DNA from 4 places in the Streptomyces sp. GSL17-111 genome. Region 4 is predicted to be linked to each of the others. Evidence: riboswitches for the same ligand, from Rfam matches in the RefSeq annotation. Region 4 holds a riboswitch; each other region holds the start of a gene.
The links. Region 4 has a riboswitch for cobalamin ahead of V6D49_RS07245 (ribonucleoside-diphosphate reductase subunit alpha). Riboswitches for the same ligand answer to the same signal wherever they lie in the genome.
Positions count from the first base shown of each region.

Region 1: linked by a shared signal. The riboswitch ahead of V6D49_RS23060 (cobalamin biosynthesis protein) and the one ahead of V6D49_RS07245 (ribonucleoside-diphosphate reductase subunit alpha) in region 4 are both predicted to bind cobalamin.
Region 2: linked by a shared signal. The riboswitch ahead of V6D49_RS03750 ((2Fe-2S) ferredoxin domain-containing protein) and the one ahead of V6D49_RS07245 (ribonucleoside-diphosphate reductase subunit alpha) in region 4 are both predicted to bind cobalamin.
Region 3: linked by a shared signal. The riboswitch ahead of V6D49_RS20540 (prenyltransferase/squalene oxidase repeat-containing protein) and the one ahead of V6D49_RS07245 (ribonucleoside-diphosphate reductase subunit alpha) in region 4 are both predicted to bind cobalamin.

Region 1 covers NZ_JBAJNS010000001.1:5,187,803-5,189,992, reverse strand. The annotation lists gene V6D49_RS23070 (inorganic phosphate transporter) at 1-672, shown strand, start outside; gene V6D49_RS23065 (hypothetical protein) at 746-958, shown strand; cobalamin riboswitch at 1,140-1,262, shown strand; gene V6D49_RS23060 (cobalamin biosynthesis protein) at 1,393-2,190, shown strand, end outside.
Region 2 covers NZ_JBAJNS010000001.1:902,842-905,031, forward strand. The annotation lists gene katG (catalase/peroxidase HPI) at 1-538, shown strand, start outside; gene V6D49_RS03750 ((2Fe-2S) ferredoxin domain-containing protein) at 588-992, opposite strand; cobalamin riboswitch at 1,035-1,222, opposite strand; gene V6D49_RS03755 (ferric reductase-like transmembrane domain-containing protein) at 1,258-2,190, opposite strand, start outside.
Region 3 covers NZ_JBAJNS010000001.1:4,598,840-4,601,029, forward strand. The annotation lists gene V6D49_RS20535 (SCO2322 family protein) at 1-38, opposite strand, end outside; gene V6D49_RS20540 (prenyltransferase/squalene oxidase repeat-containing protein) at 38-1,393, opposite strand; cobalamin riboswitch at 1,541-1,706, opposite strand; gene lanKC (class III lanthionine synthetase LanKC) at 1,938-2,190, shown strand, end outside.
Region 4 covers NZ_JBAJNS010000001.1:1,718,079-1,720,268, reverse strand. The annotation lists gene V6D49_RS07245 (ribonucleoside-diphosphate reductase subunit alpha) at 1-1,178, opposite strand, end outside; cobalamin riboswitch at 1,301-1,459, opposite strand; gene V6D49_RS07240 (GNAT family N-acetyltransferase) at 1,514-2,035, opposite strand; gene V6D49_RS07235 (YbdD/YjiX family protein) at 2,179-2,190, opposite strand, start outside.

The DNA of each region.
Region 1 (2,190 bases), 3.5 Mb from region 4:
CTCGCCCTGATCTCCGGCGGCGTCATCGCCGGGGACGCCGACCCGCCGCTGTGGGTCATCGCCTCGGCCGGTATCGCGATCGCCCTCGGCACCTACCTGGGCGGCTGGCGCATCATCCGCACCATGGGCCGCGGCCTCACCGACATCCACCCGCCGCAGGGCTTCGCCGCGCAGACGAGCTCGGCCGTCACCATCCTGGCCTCCTCGCACCTCGGCTTCTCCCTGTCCACCACGCAGGTCTGCTCCGGTTCGGTGATGGGCTCGGGCTACGGCCGCAAGGGCGGCGTGGTGCGCTGGAACACGGCGTACCGCATGTTCGCGGCCTGGGGCCTGACGATCCCGGCGGCCGGTCTGGTCGCCGCGCTGGCGGCGCTGCTGGCCGTCCAGGGCGACTGGGGCGTCACCGTGGTGGCCGTCCTCTTCGTGGCCGCCTCCGGCGCGATCTGGGCCGCCTCCCGCCGCGCCGTCGTCGACCACACCAACGTCAACGACGACGAGCCCGGCCCGTCCGCCGAGCCGGCCGGCCAGGGCGCGGGCGACGCCGGGGACTCCGGCGTGATGTCCGCCGCCGTCCAGGCCGTCAGCCCGCCGCCGGTCGGCGCGCAGCGCGGCGACTCCCAGCCGGACGACGACCCGAACGCGGCCGAGCGCCGCACCCCGAGCGCCGTCTGACGGCGCACCCCCAGCGCCGTCTCACGGCGACGGAACTGGCTCCCCGCACCACGACCCCCCAAGGACAAGCCTGATGGACATCGACTGGGCAGCACTCGGCCAGGTCTTCGGCGTCAGCCTGGTGGCGACGGTCGCCCTCGTGGGCGTCTTCACCCTCGGCATCGTCGGCGGCTCGGCGCGCAAGGCGGACGGCAGCACCGGTGCGCTGGCCCGCGTGGGCTCCTACGCCGCCTACGCGGTCTGCGCCGGCGCCGTGGCGCTGGGCATCTACACCATCGCGGCGTAGCCGCCGACAGCCCGCACACGTCGGGCCCTCGCGAGCGCGCACGCAGCACGGCGGAGGGGCACGGATCAGGTCCGTGCCCCTCCGCCGTGTGTCTGCTCACACTCTCCCGACGCAGGTCAGCGCCGAGTTGACGCCTTCTGCGGGCCGTGGTGGACTTCGCGTTGCCAAACGGCGGCAGGGGAGGAAGCCGGTGCGAATCCGGCGCGGTCCCGCCACTGTCACCGGGGAGCACTCCCCCACCCGAGGTCACGGCCGCGCGCGGTTGGAAGGCCGGGGGACGTGTCGATCCGGGAGCCAGGAGACTCTCGTCGCCGGACACGTCGAGCCAGGGCGCGGACCCTGAGTGAGGACACATCGCATGCCCGGCACCGCCATGCCTCCAGACCGCTGCGCCCCGCCCACCGAGCAGGTGCCGACGGCGAGCTGACGACGCCATGGGCCGCACCTCTGCCGGGGTCCTCCTCGGCTTCCTCGGCGACGCCCTCCTCGCCGATCCGCGCCGCGCGCACCCCGTGGCCGCCTTCGGGCGCGCGGCGGGACGCGCCGAACGCCTGCTGTGGCGCGACCACCGCGCCGCCGGGGCCGCGCACACCGCCCTGTGCGCCGGGTCTGTCGTCCTCGCCGCCGCCGCACTCTGCCGTGCGCCGGACCGGCTGCCCGCCCGGCACGCGAACCCGGCGGCCGTCGCGCTGAGCGCCGCGGTCACCTGGAGCGTGCTGGGCGGTACCTCGCTCGCCCGGGAGGCGCGGGCCGTCGCCGCCGCGCTGGAGGCCGGTGACGTCGAGGCGGCACGCGCCCGGCTGCCGCACCTGTGCGGCCGCGACCCGCAGGCGCTGGACGCGGACGGCATCGCCCGCGCGGTCGTGGAGTCCGTCGCCGAGAACACCTCCGACGCCGTCGTCGGTGCCCTCGTGTGGGGCGCGCTGGCCGGTGTTCCGGGCCTGGCGGGCTTCCGGGCCGTCAACACGCTGGACGCGATGGTGGGTCACCGCTCGCCCCGCTACCGCCGGTTCGGCTGGGCGGCGGCGCGGCTGGACGATGTCGCCGGGTGGCCCGGCGCGCGGCTGACGGCGGCGCTGGCCGTCGCGCTGGGACCCGACCCCGTCGGGGCGCGGGCGGCCTGGCGGGCCGACGCGCACCGGCATCCCTCCCCCAACGCCGGGCCGGTGGAGGCGGCGTTCGCCGGGGCGCTCGGTGTCCGGCTGGGCGGCACGCTGGCCTACGGCGGCCGG
Region 2 (2,190 bases), 820 kb from region 4:
GGAGGTGCCCTTCACGCCGGGCCGCGTGGACGCCTCGCAGGAGCAGACCGACGTCGAGTCCTTCGCCGCGCTGGAGCCCACCGCCGACGGCTTCCGCAACTACCTCGGCAAGGGCAACCGGCTGCCGGCCGAGTACCTGCTGATCGACCGCGCGAACCTCCTCACCCTGAGCGCCCCCGAGATGACCGTCCTCGTCGGCGGCCTGCGCGTGCTGGGCGCGAACGCGCAGGGCTCGGCCCACGGCGTGCTCACCGCCACCCCCGGCGTCCTCACGAACGACTTCTTCGTCAACCTGCTGGACCTGGGCACGACGTGGAAGGCGACCTCCGAGGACGCGAGCACCTTCGAGGCCCGTGACGACGCCACCGGGGAGGTCACCTGGACCGGCACCCGCGCCGACCTCGTCTTCGGCTCGAACTCCGAGCTGCGGGCGCTCGCCGAGGTCTACGCCTGTGACGACGCCCGGGAGAAGTTCGTGCGCGACTTCGTCAGCGCCTGGGACAAGGTCATGAACCTCGACCGCTTCGACCTGGTCTGAACCGCCATCCGGGCCGTCCCCCTGCGGGGACGGCCCGGGTGCCGCCGGTTCACGGCGCGGTGCGCCGCCCCGGCGGGGTGAACGTGTAGAGGTCCAGGATCTCCGGCAGCGGCGCGACGCCGGGGCCGCCGTCGCCGATCCAGTCGACGATGTCCTCCGTCGCGGCCGGGTCGTTGACCAGCCCCAGCCAGACCGGCCGGGCCCCCGCCGCCCGCCCCTCGGCGGAGGGCTGCACCACGACGACGTTGGCCTGGTCGCAGACGTCGAGGCAGTCGGAGACGCGTACGGGTGCGGCCGCGCGCAGCCGCTCGGTCTGGGCCGCGTGGTCGACGCCGGTGATCTTCGGGCTGCCGCAGCAGCAGTCCCGGCACACGACGACGCGGCACGGCAGCGGTCCGGTCGCCGCGCCGCCGCCCGGAGCGGCGGCCGTCGTTCGCGTCGGTGGTGCGGACATGCCGCGCCCTCCCTCTCTCCGGGGAGATCCGCCCCGGGGGTTCGTCGAGGAGGCGGCAGCGTGAGTCTCCTGGCTCCCGGGTCGATGCCTGCCCCGGCCTTCCCACCCGTCTTCGGGCAGTGGCCTGTCGGGACCGGCTCGCCGGTCACAGTGGCGGGACCGCGCCGGATTCACACCGGCTTCCTCGTCCGCCGTCGCCTTGTCGTCCGACATCATCCCATCGCCCGGAACGGCGCACCTCGGCGCCTGCGGCGAGGGGCCCGCGTCAGTCGGCCGCGTGGTCGTGCGGGAGGGTCGCGGACGGCTCGGCCGGCCGGTCCCGTCCGCCGTCGTGCCCGGACACCGGCACGACGACCAGCCCGACGAGCACGGCGGCGGCCACGACGCGGCCCAGGGCCCGGGTCGCCCAGGTCGGGGCGAGCGCCCTCGCGCCGGTCCCGGGCGGCGGGCCGAGTCGCTGTGCTCGCCGGGCGGGACGCAGCAGTCGGTACAACAACAAAGCCGCCACGGGAAGTTGCAGGAGCCACAGCACCGTGCGCGGCCACTCCCCGTACCAGACGTTGGTCCCGTACAGCAGTGTGTGCCACACGCTCAGCACGTACACGACGATCACGAACCGGTGCAGGCGCCGCCAGGTGTTCGCCCCGATGCGGTGCCGTACGTAGAACAGCAGCCCCAGGGGGACCGCCAGGTACAGCGCGCCCTGACCGATCGGAATGGCGATCTGCCCGGTCCCGGAGTCGTACCATCCGGGCACGAAGCTGTCGGCGAAGCCCGCCCACAGTCGCTCCGCCCAGGCCAGCGACGTCTCGTAGCGCACCAGTTCGGCGGCGAACATCAGCGCGTGGGCGGCCATCAGCGCCATCGTGGTCAGGCTCGTCGTGCGGTGCCAGCGCTCCAGCGTCTCCCGGCGGACCGGCAGGCGGGCCGGCCGGCGGCCGGAGAGCAGGAGTCCGAACATGACCGTGCCCCAGGCCCACAGGAGCCCGGACCAGCCGAACGCCTGGCTGAGCAGGTACATCCAGTAGGTGCCGGGGTCGTCCATGAAGGGCATGACGGCGACGGTGTCCGAAGTGCCGGAGTCCATGCGCACGTACAGGAAGACGAACACGGCGGCCGTCACGAGCACCGCAGCGGCGGCGTCGGGCAGGGCGGCGCGGAGATCACCGCGCAGAGCCACCCGGTCGGGGGGAGGGGG
Region 3 (2,190 bases), 2.9 Mb from region 4:
GCGAGCGCGGCGGCGGCCGAGGCGCGGACGCGGCCCATCAGCGCGCGTCCCCGCCCGACGAGCCGTCCGACGAGCCGTCCGAGGGGCCGTCCGACGAGCCGTCCGGCCCGTTCGCGGAGCGGTCGGCCGAGCCGTTCGTGCCCGTGCCGCGCTTGCGCAGACTCACCAGCAGGCCGATGCCGACGCCCGCGACGAAGATCGAGCCGACGACCCACCACACGGCCGCGCCGTTCCCCTCCTCGCCGTCCGCGCCGTCGCGATTCTCGGACGCCAACCCCTTGGGCTCCTTCGAGGGCTGCGGCTCCGGCCCGGTGGCGCTCAGCCGGGCGAGCAGGTCCGAGCCGCCGAACGCCTCCGGGTCGCCGCCCGTGGCCCGGACCGCCAGCACCAGCTGACCGAGGCCCGCCGGGCTCTCGTTCAGGCCCTGCCACTGGCCGTGGTGGTCCGCCAGCCAGTTCAGCGGCTCCCGCGCGGCGTCCTCGTGACCGCCCGCCGCCAGGGCGATGACGGCCAGCGCGGTCCCGCTGTGGTCGGGCTGCGGTTCGGCGCCCGGCATGGCGAACTCCAGGTAGCCGCCGTTGCGCTCCAGTTCGGCGCTGAGGTAGGCGGCGGCGGCCTGCGCGGACCGCTCGGCCGGGAACCGGCCGTCCTCGTCGCACTCCGGGAGCGTCGGCGTCCCGGCGTCCTGACCGGCGGCCTCGGCCGCCAGGCCCAGGCCCTGCGCCCCGAGCGCGGCGGACGCCGTGGCCAGGCCGTTCGGCTTCAGGTCGCCGTTCTCCTCGGGGACGTGGGCGAAGGCGCCGGCCTGCCCGTCCGGCGCGTCGCAGCCGAGCTGGAAGGCGCTCAGCGCGGCGGCGGGGGAGTCCTCGCCCGAGCCGTCGCGGCCCGCCGCGTTCAGCGCGCCCGCGACGACGGCCGTGGAGTTGGCGTCGGACGCCGGGTCGCCCGCGTAGTACGCCCAGCCGCCGTCCTCGTTGCGCACCGACTCCAGCCACGCCACCGCGTCCCCGACCGCGCCCGCGTCCGCTCCGCGCAGCGCCGCCAGGGCCTGCACGGCCATGGCCGTCGCGTTGGTGTCGCGCGGTGTCTCCGCGTCGCAGGGCGCCTGCGGGTCCGCGCGGTAGGAGGTGAAGGAACCGTCGTCGCACTGCTGGTCCGTCAGCCACTCCACGGCCGACTCGGCCGGGGTGACGCCGAGCGCGTCCTGCGCGAGCAGCGCCGTCGACTGCCGCCACACCGCGTCGTACTGCGGGTCCCCGGCGCCGTACAACCCGGCCGGGAGCGTCACCTCGGCGGACGGGGACGGGGAGGCGTCGGCCAGGGCGGCGGGGGCCGCCGACGCGCTCAGGACGGTGGCGGCGGCCAGGGCCGTGGCGCAGCGGCGCAGGAGCATCAGGTGCCTTTCGGTGGCGGTCGCGCACACCGGCACCACGGGCGGGCCACGCTGGGCGCGCGGCTCTCCGGGCTCGGCATCCGCAGACCTCGACGGTGCCGGCGGCGCGCTGCGAACGCTCCGCCGGGAGCCATGGACCCTCCCGGGGGAGGGGTACGCCGTGGTGCGGGTCTTCCGGCTCGCGGCCCGCCGGAGCCGCTCCTTCCGGTGCGGTCCTGCGGTGCCGTTCACGGTTGCGGGTCAGCGCCGGATTCCCACCGGCTTCCCCCGACCAGGGCGCGTACTGCACCGGACACTCTAACGGCGCAACGGGCCCGGGCCGCGGTGCCGCCGGTCACACCCGCTCAGCAGGTGGGACACGCAGCGTTCTTCTTGGTGCCGCACGGTGACTGGTCCACCGGGGCCCAACAGCCCATGCGTTTGTCATACCGGTCTCATGACAGCCGTGACTGTTCGGTCACGCACCGGCATGGAAACGTCTGTGCCGAGCCGGAACGAGGGGCCGACCCCCCCCCGTGCACCGACCCGGAACCGAAGGGGGACGATGGACAGCCGGTACGAGGCCTACTGCTTGGCCGACCCGCACTTCTACGAGACCCCCGACCGTCTCTCCACCGCGGCGGGTGGCCGGGACGCGACGCTCGCCGCCGCCCGCCGCCCGGTCCCCGAGGGCTGGCTGTCCGCCCGCAGCGGCGACTGGCTGGAACTGCGCCCGGAACAGGGTGAGTTCCCCGCGCAGGGGTGGAAGGTGCACGTCTCGGCCACGCTGGGGAACGCCGGCACCGTCGTCGAACGCG
Region 4 (2,190 bases):
GTGCGCATCATCCGGGCGTACAGCTGCCGGGCGGGGACGGTGCGCACCGCCAGCCCGGCGGCCTCGGCCTCGCGGTACGCGGCGTCGAACTCCTCGCCCCACAGGTCGGGCAGGTGCGGCACGTCCACCGGGGAGAACAGGGACCAGTCCTCGTCGGCCTCCACGCGGCGCATGAACGCGTCCGGGATCCAGTGCGCGAGGTTGAGGTTGTGGGTGCGGCGGGCCTCCTCGCCGGTGTTGTCGCGCAGTTCGAGGAACTCCTCGACGTCCGCGTGCCAGGTCTCCAGGTAGACGCAGGCCGCGCCCTTGCGCCGACCGCCCTGGTTGACGGCCGCGACCGAGGAGTCCAGCGTGCGCAGGAAGGGCACGATGCCGCCCGAGTGCCCGTTGGTGCCCCGGATCAGCGACCCCCGTGCGCGCACCCGCGTGTACGACAGCCCGATCCCGCCGGCGTGCTTCGAGAGGCGTGCGACCTGGTGGTAGCGCTCGTAGATCGAGTCCAGCTCGTCCCGGGGCGAGTCCAGCAGGTAGCAGGACGACATCTGCGGGTGCCGCGTGCCGGAGTTGAAGAGGGTGGGGGAGGAGGGCAGGTAGGCCAGGGAGCTCATCAGCCGGTACAGCTCCGCGACCTCGGAGAGCGCTTCCCCGCCGTCGGCCGGGGCCAGCCCGCACGCGATCCGCAGCAGGAAGTGCTGCGGCGTCTCGACGACGCGGCGGCTGACCGGGTGGCGCAGCAGGTAGCGGGAGTGGACCGTCCGCAGCCCGAAGTACTCGAACCGGTCGTCGGCGCCCTCGGCCACGGCCCGATCCACCAGGGCGTCGAGCGCGTCGGCGTGTGCGCGGACGAAGCCGGCCGTGGCGTCCGCGAGGAGCCCGGCGGAGTGCCCGGCGGCCACGGACGTCGAGAAGGACACCGCGCCCTCCTCGGCCGCCTCCCGGCGGATGGCCAGGGTCAGCAGCCGGGCGGCGAGCCGGGAGTGCTGCGGCTCCTCACCGATGAGGCCGGCGGCCGCCTCGACGGCCAGCGCGTGCAGTTCGCCCGTCCCTGCGGCGCGACGGGCGCCCCGCAGCGCCGCCTCGGCGACCGCGGCAGGCGAGAGCGCGGGCAGGTCGGCCGTCAGCTCCGTCAGCGTGCGCGACAACTCCGCCGACGCGGGTTCCGCGGATGCGATGGTCACGGGGTGTGCTCTCCCTCGCTGTGCGGGGCCGCGCGGGAGGCGGGCAGGCGCACACGGACCGGCCGCCACTACGGGCGGAACACACCGCGGAACGTCCCCCGGCCCATTCCACGAGGCCCGGACGAATCGTTGCGCCGTCGGCAGGTACTCGGGCTCGCGCGGCACCCTGCGGCACCGTGCACACCGTTGCGGGACAGCTCCGGACTCCCACCGGATTCCCCTGCTAAGACAGCGGGTCGAGCATACATGTAGGGGCGACAACTCCCGGCACCCCTACATGTTGTGTCCCACGGTGTCGCGCACCGAAGGGGGCGGGGGAGGGGAGCGTCAGCGCCTCACGCCGCCAGCTCCCGCGCGAACGTCCACAGGGGACCGAAGCCGGGCAGCGGCTCCCAGTCCCGCTCGGGGGTGCGGACGAAGCCGAGGCGCCGGTAGAGCCGGTGCGCGGGCTCCATGCCCGCCTGGCTGGAGAGCACCAGCCGTGCGAGCCCCCGCTCCCGTGCCCGCTCCACGCAGGCGCGGACGAGCGCCTCCCCGGCGCCGCGCCCCCGGCCCTCGCGACGCACCGCGAGCATCCGGAACTCGCCCTCGCCGGTCCCGGCCAGATCGGCGTACGGGCCGCCCTCGCCGACGAAGGCGACGGCGCCCAGCACCTCGCCGTTCCGCTCGTCGGCGGCGACCAGCACCTCGGCGTGGAGGGAGCGACGCCGGACGTCCCGCAGCTCCGCCAGGTACGGGTCCTCCTCGCCGAAGTCCAGCAGGCCGTCGCCGAGGTAGGCCTCGGCGGTCAGCTCCCCGATCGCGTCCAGTTCCTCCGGGCGCGCGGGGCGCACGGTGAGATCCGTGGTGACGTCCATGGGGCCAGTCTCCTGCACGGCTCGGACATCGTGCGGGTCTTTTCGAACACGGTCATCGGCACGGGGTCGGGCGGTGCGGGACGGTGCGGGCGCCGGTGGGCCGCCGCCATGGGGGGAACGGCGGCCCACCGGCGGGCCGGGGGTCAGCAGCAGCG